One region of the Streptomyces sp. NPDC051020 genome, then DNA from elsewhere that is predicted to be linked to it. Evidence: riboswitches for the same ligand, from Rfam matches in the RefSeq annotation. Region 1 holds a riboswitch; the other holds the start of a gene.
What was found. Region 1 has a riboswitch for S-adenosylmethionine ahead of thrC (threonine synthase). Riboswitches for the same ligand answer to the same signal wherever they lie in the genome.
Positions count from the first base shown of each region.

Region 2: another riboswitch for S-adenosylmethionine. It lies ahead of AB0N06_RS14755 (aminotransferase class V-fold PLP-dependent enzyme); the one in region 1 lies ahead of thrC (threonine synthase).

Region 1 is NZ_JBFBCG010000051.1:49,944-57,396, forward strand. It holds gene AB0N06_RS25500 (Uma2 family endonuclease) at 1-104, shown strand, start outside; gene groL (chaperonin GroEL) at 602-2,224, opposite strand; gene AB0N06_RS25510 (cold-shock protein) at 2,550-2,756, opposite strand; gene AB0N06_RS25515 (MoaD/ThiS family protein) at 3,190-3,468, opposite strand; gene thrC (threonine synthase) at 3,502-4,803, opposite strand; SAM riboswitch class I at 4,821-4,947, opposite strand; gene AB0N06_RS25525 (glucosyl-3-phosphoglycerate synthase) at 5,100-6,050, shown strand; gene AB0N06_RS25530 (trehalose-6-phosphate synthase) at 6,105-7,453, shown strand, end outside.
Region 2 is NZ_JBFBCG010000022.1:83,323-90,775, forward strand. It holds gene AB0N06_RS14745 (rhomboid family intramembrane serine protease) at 1-83, shown strand, start outside; gene AB0N06_RS14750 (Lrp/AsnC ligand binding domain-containing protein) at 80-361, shown strand; gene AB0N06_RS14755 (aminotransferase class V-fold PLP-dependent enzyme) at 429-1,883, opposite strand; SAM riboswitch class IV at 2,056-2,173, opposite strand; gene trpD (anthranilate phosphoribosyltransferase) at 2,258-3,322, opposite strand; gene AB0N06_RS14765 (ubiquinol-cytochrome c reductase cytochrome b subunit) at 3,447-5,072, opposite strand; gene AB0N06_RS14770 (Rieske 2Fe-2S domain-containing protein) at 5,069-6,121, opposite strand; gene AB0N06_RS14775 (c-type cytochrome) at 6,118-6,927, opposite strand; gene AB0N06_RS14780 (heme-copper oxidase subunit III) at 6,990-7,453, opposite strand, start outside.

The sequences.
Region 1 (7,453 bases):
AGTACCGAAGCCGCACCTCGCACGCGTACGGAGACACAGTCTCGCTCCCTGCCCCGGTCGGCATCACCCTGGACACCGACAAACTCAAGAACTACGCCCTCTGATCTTCCCCCGGCGTCAGGACCAGCCGACCGCGCGGCCCGCCCGCTGCCGGTCGGCGGTGCGCCCGTGGCGTTCCGTCATCGGTCTCCGCATCCGCCGGCTTGACCACAGCAGCGCCACGCCACCACCGACGCCGAGACCACGACCCCACATGTGGGTGCGGTATTAAACTGGCTGACGCATGGACAAATCCCGACATAAGGAGATATTCACCATGGCCAAGCGAGGCAACAAGCGACGCGGTCGCAAGAAGAAGAAGGCGAACCACGGCAAGCGCCCCAACGCCTGAGCGCACCGACGCCGGCCCCGCCGTGTACGTGGTGTCGTTCTTCGCCCCGTGGCTGCGCGGGCACGACGACCATCTGCTGGACGGGCCTTCGGCCCGCTTCCCTGCGATGGTGATCACGCCGTAGGGCCGCACCGGTCCGGACATGACGTCGGCCCCCGGGACCAACTGGTCCCGGGGGCCGACGTACAGGCACTTACCGATCCGTCAGGATCAGAAGTCCATGTCACCGCCCGGCATGCCGCCCGGAGCGGCCGCAGCGGCCTTCTCCGGCTTGTCGGCGATGACGGCCTCGGTGGTCAGGAACAGCGCGGCGATCGACGCGGCGTTCTGCAGAGCGGAGCGCGTGACCTTCGCCGGGTCGAGAATGCCCTCGGCGATCATGTCGACGTACTCACCGGTCGCGGCGTTCAGACCGTGACCGACGGCCAGGTTGCGCACCTTCTCGACGACGACGCCACCCTCGAGACCACCGTTGACGGCGATCTGCTTGAGCGGGGCCTCCAGCGCCAGCTTGACGGCGTTGGCGCCGGTCGCCTCGTCACCCGAGAGCTCCAGCTTCTCGAAGACGGCGGAAGCCTGCAGCAGCGCCACGCCACCACCGGCGACGATGCCCTCCTCGACGGCCGCCTTCGCGTTGCGAACGGCGTCCTCGATGCGGTGCTTGCGCTCCTTGAGCTCGACCTCGGTCGCGGCACCGGCCTTGATGACGGCCACGCCGCCGGCCAGCTTCGCCAGGCGCTCCTGGAGCTTCTCGCGGTCGTAGTCCGAGTCGGAGTTCTCGATCTCGGCACGGATCTGGTTGACGCGACCCTGAACCTGGTCGGTGTCACCGGCGCCGTCGACGATCGTCGTCTCGTCCTTGGTGATGACGACCTTGCGGGCACGGCCCAGCAGGTCCAGGCCGGCGTTCTCCAGCTTGAGACCGACCTCCTCGGAGATGACGGTGCCACCGGTGAGGATGGCGATGTCGCCGAGCATGGCCTTGCGGCGGTCACCGAAGCCCGGGGCCTTGACGGCGACGGACTTGAAGGTGCCACGGATCTTGTTGACGACCAGGGTCGACAGGGCCTCACCCTCGACGTCCTCGGCGATGATCAGCAGCGGCTTGCCGGACTGCATGACCTTCTCCAGCAGCGGAAGGAGGTCCTTCACGTTGCTGACCTTGGAGTTGACGATCAGGATGTACGGGTCGTCCAGGGACGACTCCATGCGCTCCATGTCGGTGGCGAAGTACGCCGAGATGTAGCCCTTGTCGAAGCGCATACCCTCGGTGAGCTCCAGCTCCAGACCGAAGGTCTGGGACTCCTCGACGGTGATGACGCCTTCCTTGCCGACCTTGTCCATCGCTTCGGCGATGAGCTCGCCGATCTGGGTGTCGGCGGCGGAGATGGAGGCCGTGGAAGCGATCTGCTCCTTGGTCTCCACGTCCTTGGCCTGCTCCAGCAGAGCGGCGGAGACGGCCTCGACGGCCTTCTCGATGCCCCGCTTGAGGGCCATCGGGTTCGCACCCGCGGCGACGTTGCGGAGGCCCTCACGGACGAGCGCCTGAGCGAGAACGGTGGCGGTGGTCGTACCGTCGCCGGCGACGTCGTCCGTCTTCTTGGCGACTTCCTTGACCAGCTCTGCGCCGATCTTCTCGTACGGGTCCTCGAGCTCGATCTCCTTGGCGATGGAGACACCATCGTTGGTGATCGTGGGTGCGCCCCACTTCTTCTCAAGGACGACGTTCCGGCCCTTGGGGCCGAGGGTCACCTTGACGGCGTCGGCGAGCTGGTTCATCCCGCGCTCGAGGCCGCGCCGCGCTTCCTCGTCGAACGCGATGATCTTGGCCATGTGAAGTGGTCCTCCCGGACAGGGGTGGATTGCTCCGGACCGTGTGGCGCCCGCGACGGACGGCCTGCGTGCCTGACGGTTCCTTGCCCCGCCGGGCCTGCGGGCCTCACCGACCCGGTCCTTCTGTCACTCTCAACGTCAGAGTGCTAACGCCCAATGATTAGCACTCGACCCCTTCGAGTGCAAGCGCCCCTTCGAGTTCATGGATGGCGCCGGGCAGCGTCGGCGCGGTCGCGGGCAGGCTCCGGGACGCACGAAGGGCCCGTACCCCCGGGGGTACGGGCCCTTCGTGCGTGAGTAGTGTCGTTGGCCGACCGCGTCGAGCTCAGCCGACGGCGAGCTTGACCATGTCCGCCTGCGGCCCCTTCTGGCCCTGCGAGATTTCGAATTCAACTCGCTGACCCTCTTCGAGGGTGCGGTACCCGTCCATCTGGATCGCACTGTAGTGGACGAAAACATCCGCACCACCGTCGACCGCGATGAAGCCGTACCCCTTCTCCGCGTTGAACCACTTGACGGTGCCCTGAGCCATGCCTAACTCCCCTATTACTGGCCCTTGCACAGGACCGCACTTCGCGGACCCGGGTCAGAACTCACCCTCCGACAGGAGAGGGTGCGTGCGCCGGAACGCGTCGACCGCGGCTGAATGTATCTGCCCAACTGCCCTCTGCAACAGGTCAATCGGACGAGAATTCCGGGCAGCGCCGAACGCCCGAAGATGAGGAATTTACGCGATTCCAGGGCAAGTCGGGCCGGACAAAGGCCACTTACGGCGCAAGGAGTGAGAACACTTTGGCTGCATCTTGTCGCGGGCGGGCGCATTCTCATATGCGGTCGGCACGGGCAGCGGAGGGGACTTCCCCCACTGTACCGCGCTCAACCATGCAGAATTGCCCCCTCCGCTTAGCTTGCAGAGGGGGCAATTCCGGTAACGCTGTGAAGTCGGCCGCAGGGCCGACCACTCGTCAGCAGCCGCCCGCGACCGCCGGGATGATGGAGATGCCCGCGCCGTCCGGGGTGGCCGTCTCCAGGCCGCCCTCGAAGCGGACGTCGTCGTCGTTGACGTACACGTTCACGAAGCGGCGGAGCTTGCCCTGGTCGTCCAGGACTCGCGCGGCGATGCCCGGGTGGTTCCGCTCCAGCGACTCGATGACCTGGGAGAGGGTCGAGCCCTCGGCCGGGACCTCGGCCTGGCCGCCCGTGTAGGTGCGCAGGATGGTGGGGATACGGACCTTGACGCTCATCTGGGTGCCTTCCTTACATCTCGGGTGGTCGGGTCAGCCGTTGGCGAGGCCGGCATCGCGGAACGCGTCCAGGCTGGGCCGGATGGTCGCGGTCGGGCCGGTCGTCGGGGCGACCGCGTCCAGCGTCTTCAGACCGTCACCAGTGTTCAGGACGACCGTGGTGAGCGTCGGGTCCAGCAGACCGGCCTCGATCAGCTTCCTCGTCACACCGACCGTCACCCCGCCCGCCGTCTCGGCGAAGATGCCCTCGGTGCGGGCCAGCAGCTTGATCGCATCGACGATCTGCTCGTCGTTGACGTCCTCGACCGCGCCGCCGGTGCGGCGGGCGATGTCCAGGACGTACGGACCGTCGGCCGGATTGCCGATCGCCAGGGACTTGGCGATCGTGTTCGGCTTCTGCGGGCGCACGACGTCGTGACCGGCCTTGAAGGCCGTGGAGACCGGGGAGCAGCCCTCGGCCTGGGCGCCGAAGATCTTGTACGGCTTGTCCTCGACGAGACCGAGCTTGATCAGCTCCTGAAGACCCTTGTCGATCTTCGTGAGCTGCGAGCCGGACGCGATCGGGATGACGAGCTGGTCGGGCAGCTGCCAGCCGAGCTGCTCGCAGATCTCGTACGCAAGCGTCTTGGAGCCCTCGCCGTAGTACGGGCGCAGGTTGACGTTGACGAAGCCCCAGCCCTCACCGAGCGGGTCGCCGATGAGCTCCGAGCAGAAGCGGTTGACGTCGTCGTAGTTGCCCTCGATGCCGACCAGCTCACCGCCGTACACCGCGGCCATGACGACCTTGCCCTGCTCCAGGTCGTGCGGGATGAACACGCAGGACCGGAAGCCGGCCCGGGCGGCGGCCGCGCCCACCGCGCCGGCGAGGTTGCCGGTGGAGGAGCAGGAGAGAGTGGTGAAACCGAAGGCGCGGGCGGCCTCGACGGCGATCGCGACGACGCGGTCCTTGAAGGAGTGCGTCGGGTTGCCGGAGTCGTCCTTGACGTACAGACCGCCGGTGACGCCCAGCTCACGGGCGAGGTTGTCGGCCTTGACCAGCTTGGTGAAGCCGGGGTTGATATTGGGCTTGTCCGCGACATCGGCGGGGACGGGCAGCAGCGGCGCGTAGCGCCAGATGTTGTCCGGTCCGGTCTCGATGCGCTTCTTCAGCTCGTCCGGGGAGCCGCTCGGCAGGTCGTACGCCACTTCGAGCGGCCCGAAACAGGACGCGCAGGCGAAAAGGGGACCGAGCTCGAAACGCTCTCCGCACTCGCGGCAGGAGAGCGCCGCTGCGGGGCCGAGGTCGACGGCGCCGGTGGAAGAATCGGTGCTTACTGCAACAGTCTGCACAGCCATGATGGCGAGGCCCTTTCTCCTCATCTTCCTCGCGGCGCATTTCGCCACGAGCCGGAATTGGCACCTTCCCCACCTGACCTCGCGGTCGGCAGGGGGGTTGCCGGGACTTCAACGGGCCGTTCCCTCAGTCCCTCTGGATGAGCGCTATGGCACTGGATCAACGACCCAGGCATTTATTGGCGGAGGACCCCGACATGCGACGGTCATCCGCGTTGTTCAAGACTGTAACCGAAGCCCCGGACGGTTGAGACAGTCGTCCGAACCGCGAGATGGATCACATGCAGGGAGTATCGACCGTGCTGGAAGAGGTCGAACGCTGGCTGGCCGGGCGTTCCTGGTCGGCAGCCGACCGCCCGCTGGACCGGCTCGTCGCCGCCAAGAGCCGGGATCCGCGGCGCGGGAGCGTGAGCGTGGTGCTGCCCGCCCTGAACGAGGAGGCGACGGTCGGCGCCATCGTCGAGACGATCCGGGTCGAGCTGATGGAGAAGGTGCCGCTGGTCGACGAGCTGCTGGTGATCGACTCCGGCTCGACGGACGGCACGGCGGAAGTCGCCCGGAAGGCGGGCGCCCGAGTGGTGCACCGCGACGCGATACTCCCGCGCATACCCGCGCTCCCCGGCAAGGGCGAGGTCCTGTGGCGCTCGCTCCTGGTCACCAGCGGTGAGATCGTCTGCTTCATCGACGCCGACCTGAGGGACTTCTCCGCGGAGTTCGTCTCCGGAATCGTCGGCCCGCTGCTCACCGACCCCGAGGTGCAGTTCGTCAAGGCGATGTACGACCGCCCCCTGGGCGACGCCGCGGGTCAGGGCGGTCGCGTCACGGAACTGGTGGCCCGCCCGCTGCTCAATCTGCACTGGCCGCAGCTGGCCGGCTTCGTCCAGCCGCTCGGCGGCGAGTACGCGGTGCGGCGCTCACTGCTGGAGCGGCTGCCGTTCCCCGTCGGTTACGGAGTGGAACTCGGCCTCCTGGTGGACGCCCTGCACACCGTCGGGCTGGACGCGCTGGCACAGGTCGACGTGGGGGTGCGCAGACACCGCCACCAGGACGGCCAGGCGCTGGGACGGATGGCTGCGGCGATCTATCGCACCGCTCAACTCCGACTGTCCCGAGGTCACTTGATACGCCCGGCCCTGACCCAGTTCGAGCGGGGCGAGGACGGCTTCGTGCCACGCACCCATCCGGTGGACACGGAGGAGCGGCCCCCGATGTGCGAGATCACGGAGTATGTTTCGCGGCGCGCGGCCTGACGTGGCCTGACTTCGCACGTTTGGGCGGTTCGCGATCGGGCTAGATTCCGCAACATGGTCTCCGAGCACGAAGCCCAGTCCGCTGCCCAGGTCCTCGTTGCGTCCAACCGCGGCCCGGTGTCGTACACGCTGGCCACCGACGGATCGCTCGACGCCAGGCGCGGCGGCGGCGGGCTCGTCTCCGGGCTGAGCGCCGTCAAGGACAAACTGTGGGTGTGTGCCGCGCTCGGTGACGGGGACCGGGAGGCGGTCCGGCGCGGGGTCGCCGAGCAGGGCGTACGGATGCTCGACATCGACCCGGCCGTCCACGCGGACGCGTACAACGGCATCGCGAACTCGGTGCTCTGGTTCGTCCACCACATGCTGTACCAGACGCCGCTGGAACCGGTCTTCGACGCGGAGTTCCGGCGGCAGTGGGCGTCGTTCGAGACGTACAACCGGGCCTTCGCCGAGGCGCTCGCCGAGGAGGCGGGCGAGGGCGCGACGGTGCTGGTGCAGGACTACCACCTGGCGCTGGTCCCCGGCATGCTCCGCGAGCTCCGCCCCGACCTTCGGATCGGCCACTTCTCGCACACCCCGTGGGCGCCCGTCGACTATTTCCGCCTGCTTCCCGACGACATCGCCGAGCAGCTGCTGCACGGCATCCTGGGCGCGGACCGGGCGGCCTTCCTGACCCGGCGCTGGGCGGACGCGTTCATCGGCTGCTGCACGGAGATCCTGGGCGGCACCGGCCGGACCAGGATCGGGGTGCACGGGCTCGGCGCGGACGCGGACTTCCTGCGCGGGCGCGCGCACGAGGCGGACGTGGACGAACGGATGGCGGCGCTGCGGGAGCAGGTCGGCCCCGGGCGGAGAACGATCGTACGAGTGGACCGAACGGAACTGTCCAAGAACATCGTGCGCGGCCTGTTCGCGTACCGCGCGCTCCTCGAAGAGCGGCCGGAATGGCGTGAGCGCGTCGTTCATGTCGCCTTCGCGTACCCCTCGCGGCAGGACCTGGCGGTGTACCGCGACTACACGGCCGAGGTCCAGCAGGTCGCCGACGAGATCAACGCCGTGTACGGCACGTCGGGCTGGACGCCGGTCGTGCTCCACGTCAAGGACGACTTCGCCCGCTCGCTCGCCGCGTACCGGCTGGCCGACGTGGCGCTCGTCAACCCGATCCGCGACGGCATGAACCTGGTCGCCAAGGAGGTCCCCGTCGTCTCCGACCACGGCTGCGCGCTGGTGCTGTCGCGGGAGGCGGGGGCGTACGAGGAGCTGGGCCGCGACGCGGTCGTGGTGAACCCGTACGACGTGTCCGCGACGGCGGCGGCGCTGCACGAGGCTTTGACGATGGCGGACGACGAACGGGCCGCGCGTACGGAGCGGCTGGCCGCCGCGGCGGTGGCGCTGCCGCCGCA
Region 2 (7,453 bases), on a different contig from region 1:
TCCTCTACGCCTGGGGACGCTACCGCGGTGGGGCTAGAGTGAAGGCTCCAGCCACGGCCACCGAGGGAGAAAGCCAGCCGTGATCACCGCGATCGTGCTCATCAAAACCAGCGTGGACCGGATCCCGGAGATCGCCGAGGCCATCGCCGCGCTGGACAATGTCAGCGAGGTCTTCTCGGTCACCGGTACGTACGACCTGATCGCCATGGTCCGGGTGGCCAGGCACGACGACCTCGCGGACGTCATCCCCGGCCGGATCAGCAAGATCCCGGGCGTCGAGGGCACCGACACCCATGTCGCGTTCCGTACGTACTCGCAGCACGACCTGGAGGCGGCCTTCGCCATCGGTCTCGACGCGTAGGTTCGCGTCGCACTTCGGCCGGGGACGGGCACTGCTGCCCGTCCCCGGCCGAAGTACGACGGGCCCGTCAGATCTGCGCTGCGCCCCGGTCCGGGACACAGCGGCCGTCCTCGGTGCGATACGTCCACCGGGCCCCCTTGCTCACCAGTTCCTTGACCGCGCGGACAAAGCGCTCGATGTGCTCGTCCGGCGTACCGGCGCCGAAACTGACCCGGATCGCGTTCAGCGAGGGGGTCCCCCCGGTCGAGCCCGTTCGAGACTGGGGGAGTTCGCCCGGCTCGGCCTCCGGCGCACCGCACTCGCCCGGGTCCTGCGGGTCGCCGCCCAGCAGAGTGCGGACCAGCGGGTGGGCGCAGAACAGTCCGTCGCGTACCCCGATGCCGTATTCGGCGGAGAGCGCCGCGGCGAAGTGCGAGCTGTTCCAGCCCTCCACCACGAAGGAGATGACGCCGACCCGCGGGGCGTCGTCGCCGAACAGCGACAGCACCTTGACCTGGGGAACCTCGGCGAGGCCTTCGCGGACCCGGGTGACGAGCTGCTGCTCACGGGCGACGAGCCGGTCGAAGCCTGCCTCGGTGAGCGCCTTGCAGGCGGAGGCGATGGAGTGGACGCCGATGACGTTGGGCGAACCGGCCTCGTGGCGGGCGGCGGTCGAGTGCCACTCGACGTCCACTCCGCCGTCGGTGCGCCGGGCGACCTTCCGCGAGGCGCCGCCACCGGCGAGGTACGGCTCGGCGTCCTGCAGCCAGTCGGCGCGGCCCGCGAGGACACCGGAGCCGAACGGCGCGTACAGCTTGTGTCCGGAGAAGGCGACCCAGTCGACGTCGAGCCCGGCGATGTCCACCGGGTGGTGCGGGGCGAGCTGCGCAGCGTCGAGCACGATCCGGGCGCCGTGCGCGTGGGCGGTGGCGGCCAGCTCCTTCACCGGCCACAGCTCACCAGTGACATTGGAGGCGCCGGTGACGCAGACCAGCGCCGGCCCGATGGGGCCTCCCCCGCTCGAACGGAGTGGAGAGCTCGGGGATGGGTCGCGGTCGGCGAGCGCCCGCTCCAGCGTCTCGACGGCCTCGGCCGGGGTGCGCGGGGCGTTGAGGTAGGTGACGCGGGCGTCGCGCCAGGGCAGCAGCGAGGCGTGGTGTTCGGTCTCGTACACGAAGACCTGGCAGTCGGCGGGGAGCACCGCGGCGAGCAGGTTCAGCGAGTCGGTCGTCGACCGGGTGAAGATCACCTGGTCTCCCTCGGGGCGGCAGCCGAGGAACTCCGCGACGGTCGTGCGGCTGTTCTCGAAGAGGTCCGTGGAGAGCTGCGAGAGGTAACCGGCGCCGCGGTGGACGCTGCCGTAATACGGGGCGTACGCGGCGACGTCGTCCCACACGCGCTGCAGGGCCGGGGCGCTGGCCGCGTAGTCGAGGGCGGCGTACGTGACTTCACCACCGGTCACCAGAGGAACGGTCACATCCCGCCCGAGAACGGGCAGCGGGGTACAAATGGACTGATCGGCGGCAGCGGCGAGGACAGACATGGCGAACTCCCGTAAGAGGCAGGCGAATTCACTACGCCGACGGACACGCGGCAGCGCAGGAAGAAGAAAAGGGTGTGCGGAGAAGGGCCTTGGGCCCTATCGCATTCGCTTGCTCACAAGAGGCTCCTTGAGGACCAGGACCCCAGGGAGGTGACATTCAGAGATGCCGAGGGGTCCGCGCTTGCCGCAGACCTCGCTGCCTACGGCCTGGTCTTCACCCGGGGCACCCCGCCACGGACGGAGGGTTGCCGGACAGCGGGCCGGGGCCGTAGTCGCTGTCACTCATGACCTGCTCAGCATCCTGCCATACGTGCGCCGACGTGCAAGGCGCAGTCCAAGATCTGGACTGCGCCCTGTGCCGCATTTCCGTACGGTCAGGTGTTGCTGACCGCCACCCAGCGATCCAGCACCGCCCGGGCCGCACCCGAGTCGATGGATTCGGCGGCCTTCGCCATTCCGGCGGCGAGCTGCTCGTTCAGCGTGCCCTCGCCCGGGTCCAGCGCCACCAGCGCCGCCGCCGAGTTGAGCAGCACCGCTTCACGTACCGGACCCGTCTCGCCGGCCAGCAGCCGGCGGGCCACATCGGCGTTGTACGACGCGTCGGCGCCGCGCAGCGCCTCGACGGGCACCAGCTGCAGACCGACGTCACGCGGGTCGAACGCCTCCTCGCGCACCTCTTTGTCGCGGACCACCCAGACCCGGGAGGTCGCCGTGGTCGTCAGCTCGTCCAGACCGTCGTCGCCGCGGAAGACGAGCGCGGAGTTGCCGCGCGCCGCGAGCACGCCCGCGACGATGGGAGCCATCTTCGGATCGGCGACACCGACGGCCTGGGAGCGCACCTGCGCCGGGTTGGTGAGCGGCCCGAGGATGTTGAACGTGGTCTGCGCGCCGAGCTCCTTGCGGGCCTTCGCCGCGTACCGCAGGGCGGGGTGGAACTTCACGGCGAAGCAGAAGGTGATGCCGGCTTCCTCCGCCACCGCGGCAACACGCTGCGGGGTCAGCTCCAGGTTGACGCCCAGCTTCTCCAGGACGTCGGAGGCGCCGCTGGCCGAGGAGGAGGCCCGGTTGCCGTGCTTGACGACCTTGGCACCCGTGCCCGCGACGACGATCGCGGACATCGTGGAGATATTGACCGTCTTGGCGAGGTCGCCGCCGGTGCCGACGATGTCGACTGTGCGGCCCGGCACGTGGATCGTGGTGGCGTGCTCGTACATCGCGCGGACGAGTCCGGTGACCTCGTCGACAGTTTCGCCCTTGGCCCGCAGGGCGACGGCGAAACCGGCGATCTGCACGTCGGTCGCCTCGCCGCTCATGATGCTGTCCATCGCCCACGCGGTGTCGTCGGCGGTGAGGTCCTCGCCACGCAGCAGCGGGTTCAGCACGCCCGGCCAGGAACGAGCCGCCACGCTGTCGCCGCCGCCCGGGGTCACAACGTTCATGGTCCGCTCCTGGGGTCCACAGCCGATAAAGGGGATGCACTCCACCCTATCGAGCCCCGGGGACAGCGAAGAGCCCCGTCCATCGAATGGACGGGGCTCCTGCTGTGGCGATCAGTTCAGGTGATCAGTGGTGGCCGTGGCCGCTGGTGATCTCCTTGTACTCCTCGGCGGTGGCCTTTTCGATCTGGTGGTGCTCGCCGAAGTAGCCCTTGCTGAGCTTGGCCCGCAGCTTCTGCATCGCGGGCACCTTGCGCTCGACACCGTTCTCGTCGACCGTCGGGCCGATCTCGACCGGCTTGTACTGCTCGTGCGCGGTGAGCGTGTGCAGCTGCTCGGGACCGAGCGGCTCGTGGATCTCGACGAACTCACCGTGCGGCAGGCGCTTGATGATGCCGGACTCGCGTCCGTGCAGCACCTTCTCCTTGTCCCGGCGCTGAAGGCCGAGGCAGATCCGCTTCGTCACGATGAACGCGACGACCGGCCCCACGAAGATGAAGATCCGGACGAACCACGAGATGGCGTTCAGCGAGAGGTGGAAGTGCGTGGCCCAGAGGTCGTTGCCACCGCCGATGAAGACGATGACGTATTCGGTGATCCAGGCGACGCCGAAGGCCGTCCGGGTCGGGGCGTTGCGCGGGCGGTCCAGGATGTGGTGCTCGCGCTTGTCCCCGGTGATCCAGGACTCGACGAACGGGTAGACCGCGATGATCGCGAGCACCAGTCCGAAGGCCATCAGCGGGATGAACACGCCCAGGACGAGCGTGTGACCCCAGAGGTTGATCTCCCAGCCAGGCATCACTCGGATCAGACCCTCGGCGAAGCCCATGTACCAGTCGGGCTGAGCGCCGGTGGACACCTGGTCCGGGCGGTACGGGCCGATGGCCCAGATCGGGTTGATCGAGGCGATGCCCGCGATGATGGCGATGATGCCGAAGACCAGGAAGAAGAAGCCTCCTGCCTTCGCCATGTACACCGGCAGCAGCGGCATGCCGACGACGTTCTTGTTCGTCCGGCCGGGACCCGCGAACTGCGTGTGCTTGTGGTAGAAGACCAGGATCAGGTGCGCCACCAGCAGGCCGAGCATGATGCCCGGCAGCAGCAGGATGTGGATCGAGTAGAACCGGCCGACGAAGTCGTGACCGGGGAACTCCCCGCCGAACAGGAACATCGAGATGTACGTGCCGACGATCGGCATCGACAGGATCGCGCCCTGGGTGAAGCGGACACCCGTACCGGAGAGCAGGTCGTCCGGGAGCGAGTAGCCGGTGAAGCCGGTGAACATACCCAGCACGAACAGCAGGAAGCCGAACAGCCAGTTGATCTCACGCGGCTTGCGGAACGCACCCGTGAAGAAGACGCGCATCATGTGCACGAACATGCCGGCCAGGAAGATCAGCGCGGCCCAGTGGTGGATCTGGCGGACCAGGAGACCACCGCGGACGTCGAAGCTGATGTCCAGCGTCGAGGCGTAGGCCTCGGACATCCGGATGCCCTGCATCGGCTCGTACGAGCCGTGATACACGACTTCGTTCATGCTCGGGTGGAAGAACAGCGTCAGATACACACCCGTGAGGATGATGATGATGAAGCTGTAGAGGGCTACTTCACCGAGCATGAAGGACCAGTGGTCCGGGAAGATCTTGCGCATGTTGGACTTGGCCAGGGAGTAGATCCCGAGCCGGCCGTCCGCCCAGTCGGCCACCCGCTCACCGGCGGGCGCCTTGCGCTTGGTGTCGGTCACAGTACTCATCCGCGCTCCCAGAATGCAGGACCGACGGGCTCTTCGAAGTCACCGAGCGCTTCGAGGTTGCCCTCGGCGTTCACACCGATCCGCAGCTGCGGAAGGGCGTGACCGGCCGGACCGAAGATGACGCGGGCGCCGTCGGAGAGGTCGAAGGTGGACTGGTGGCACGGGCAGAGCACGTGGTGCGTCTGCTGCTCGTACAGGCTGATCGGGCAGCCGACGTGGGTGCAGATCTTCGAGAAGGCCACGATGCCCTCGTGGGCCCACTCGCGCTCGCGCTTGTCCTTGATGTTCTCCGGCTGGATACGGATGATCATCAGCGCGGCCTTGGCGATCTGGTTCTGGAAGTCCTCCGCGTCCTCGTTCAGGCCCTCGGGCATGGCGAAGGTCAGCGAACCGACGGCGACGTCCTCGGGACGCAGCGGCAGCATCGTGTTCATGTTGATGAGCTGCTTGCCCTTGGCCCACAGGGTGTTGCGGAGCTTCTTCTCCGGCAGCGGACCGAGGTCGCGCAGCAGCATCACACCGGAGAGCGGCACCAGGGCCAGCGCACCGAACATGGTGTTGCGGATCAGCTTGCGCCGGCCGAGCGCGGACTCCTCGGCGCCGGCCGCGAAGTCGGCGAGAACCTTCGCCTTGACCTCGGGCTCGGCCGAGATGGCGTGGCGGTCGTCGGCCACCTCCACGTCGGACATCAGCGTGCGCGCCCAGTGGACGGCGCCCGCTCCGATCGCGAAGAGGGCCACGCCCAGGGTCAGACCCAGGGAGAAGTTGAGCGCGCTCACGTGGCCGAACGGCCAGATGTACACGATCTTGTCGACCGGGAAGATGACGTACGAGGCGATGAAGCCGACCGTCGCCACCATGGACAGCAGGAACAGGAGCGCGACCGTGCGCTCCGACCGCCTCGCGGCCCGTTCGTCGATGTCCTGGATGCGCGGCCTGTGGGCCGGCAGCCCCGGGTCTGCGAACGGGTCGTCCGCGACCTCTACCGCGGTGTGCGCGGTGCCCTGCTCAGCAGGCAGGTTCTCTTCTGGAATCTCTTGGCTACTCATGACTTCTTGGCCTTAGCGGTGTGGGCCGCGACCCAAACGGCAACTGCGATCAGTGCGCCGAGACCGAAGATCCAGGCGAACAGACCCTCGCTGACCGGACCGAGCCCGCCCAGCTTGAGGCCACCAGGGCTCTCGGACTCGGCGCTGTTCACGGTCTTGATGTACGCGATGATGTCCCGCTTCTGCTGCGAGGGCATCGTCGTGTCGGGGAAGGACGGCATGTTCTGCGGGCCGGTCTGCATGGCCTCGTACACGTGCTTCGGTTCCACGCCCTCAAGGCTGGGCGCGTACTTGCCCTTCGACAGCGCACCGCCCTCGCCGGTGAAGTTGTGGCACTGCGCGCAGTTGGTACGGAACAGCTCGCCACCCTTGGCGATGTCCGCACCCTCAGGGTTGACCTGGTCCTTGGTCGGCACGATCGGGCCGGCGCCGAGCGACGCGACGTACGCCGCGAGCTGGTCGATCTCGGCCTGGGTGTAGATGACCTTCTTCTTCGGGACCTGGGCACCCGGCTGCTGCGCCGGCATACGGCCGGTGCCGACCTGGAAGTCGACGGCGGCGGAGCCCACACCGACCAGGCTCGGCCCGTCGGTGGTGCCCTGACCGCCGGTTCCGTGGCAGCTGGCGCAACCGACGGAGTACAGCTTCTTGCCCTCATCAATGGCGAGGGACTGGGCGGTGTCGTCGGCCTGCGCCTTACTCGCGGGCGCAAACGCGGCGTACAGCCCCCCAGTGGCCGCCAGCGCGAGGAGTAGTACGACGACCGCCGCCAACGGATGGCGTCGTCGTGCGGAGAGCTTTTTCACGGATTACCCCGGTGTCAGGATCTTCTGCGTCGATGCTGGATGTGGTTCGGGTTCGAGCCCGGTTACTTGATCATGTAGATCGTGGCGAAGAGGCCGATCCACACGACATCGACGAAGTGCCAGTAATAGGACACGACGATGGCAGCGGTCGCCTGTTCGTGGGTGAACCTCTTGGCTGCGTATGTCCTGCCCAGAACGAGCAGGAAGGCGATGAGACCGCCTGTCACATGCAGACCGTGGAAGCCGGTGGTCAGGTAGAACACCGAGCCGTACGGGTCGGAGGACAGCGAGAGGCCGTCCGTCTTCACCAGCTCGGTGTACTCCAGGACCTGGCCTCCGATGAAGATCGCACCCATCACGAAAGTGATCACGAACCAGGCACGGAGCTTCTTCACATCGCCCCGCTCCGCGGCAAAGACGCCGAGCTGGCAGGTGAGGGAGGAGAGCACCAGGATCGTGGTGTTCGTCGCCGAGAACGGGAAGTTCAGGGCCGAGGCCATTTCCTTCCAGTGGTCGGGACCCATCA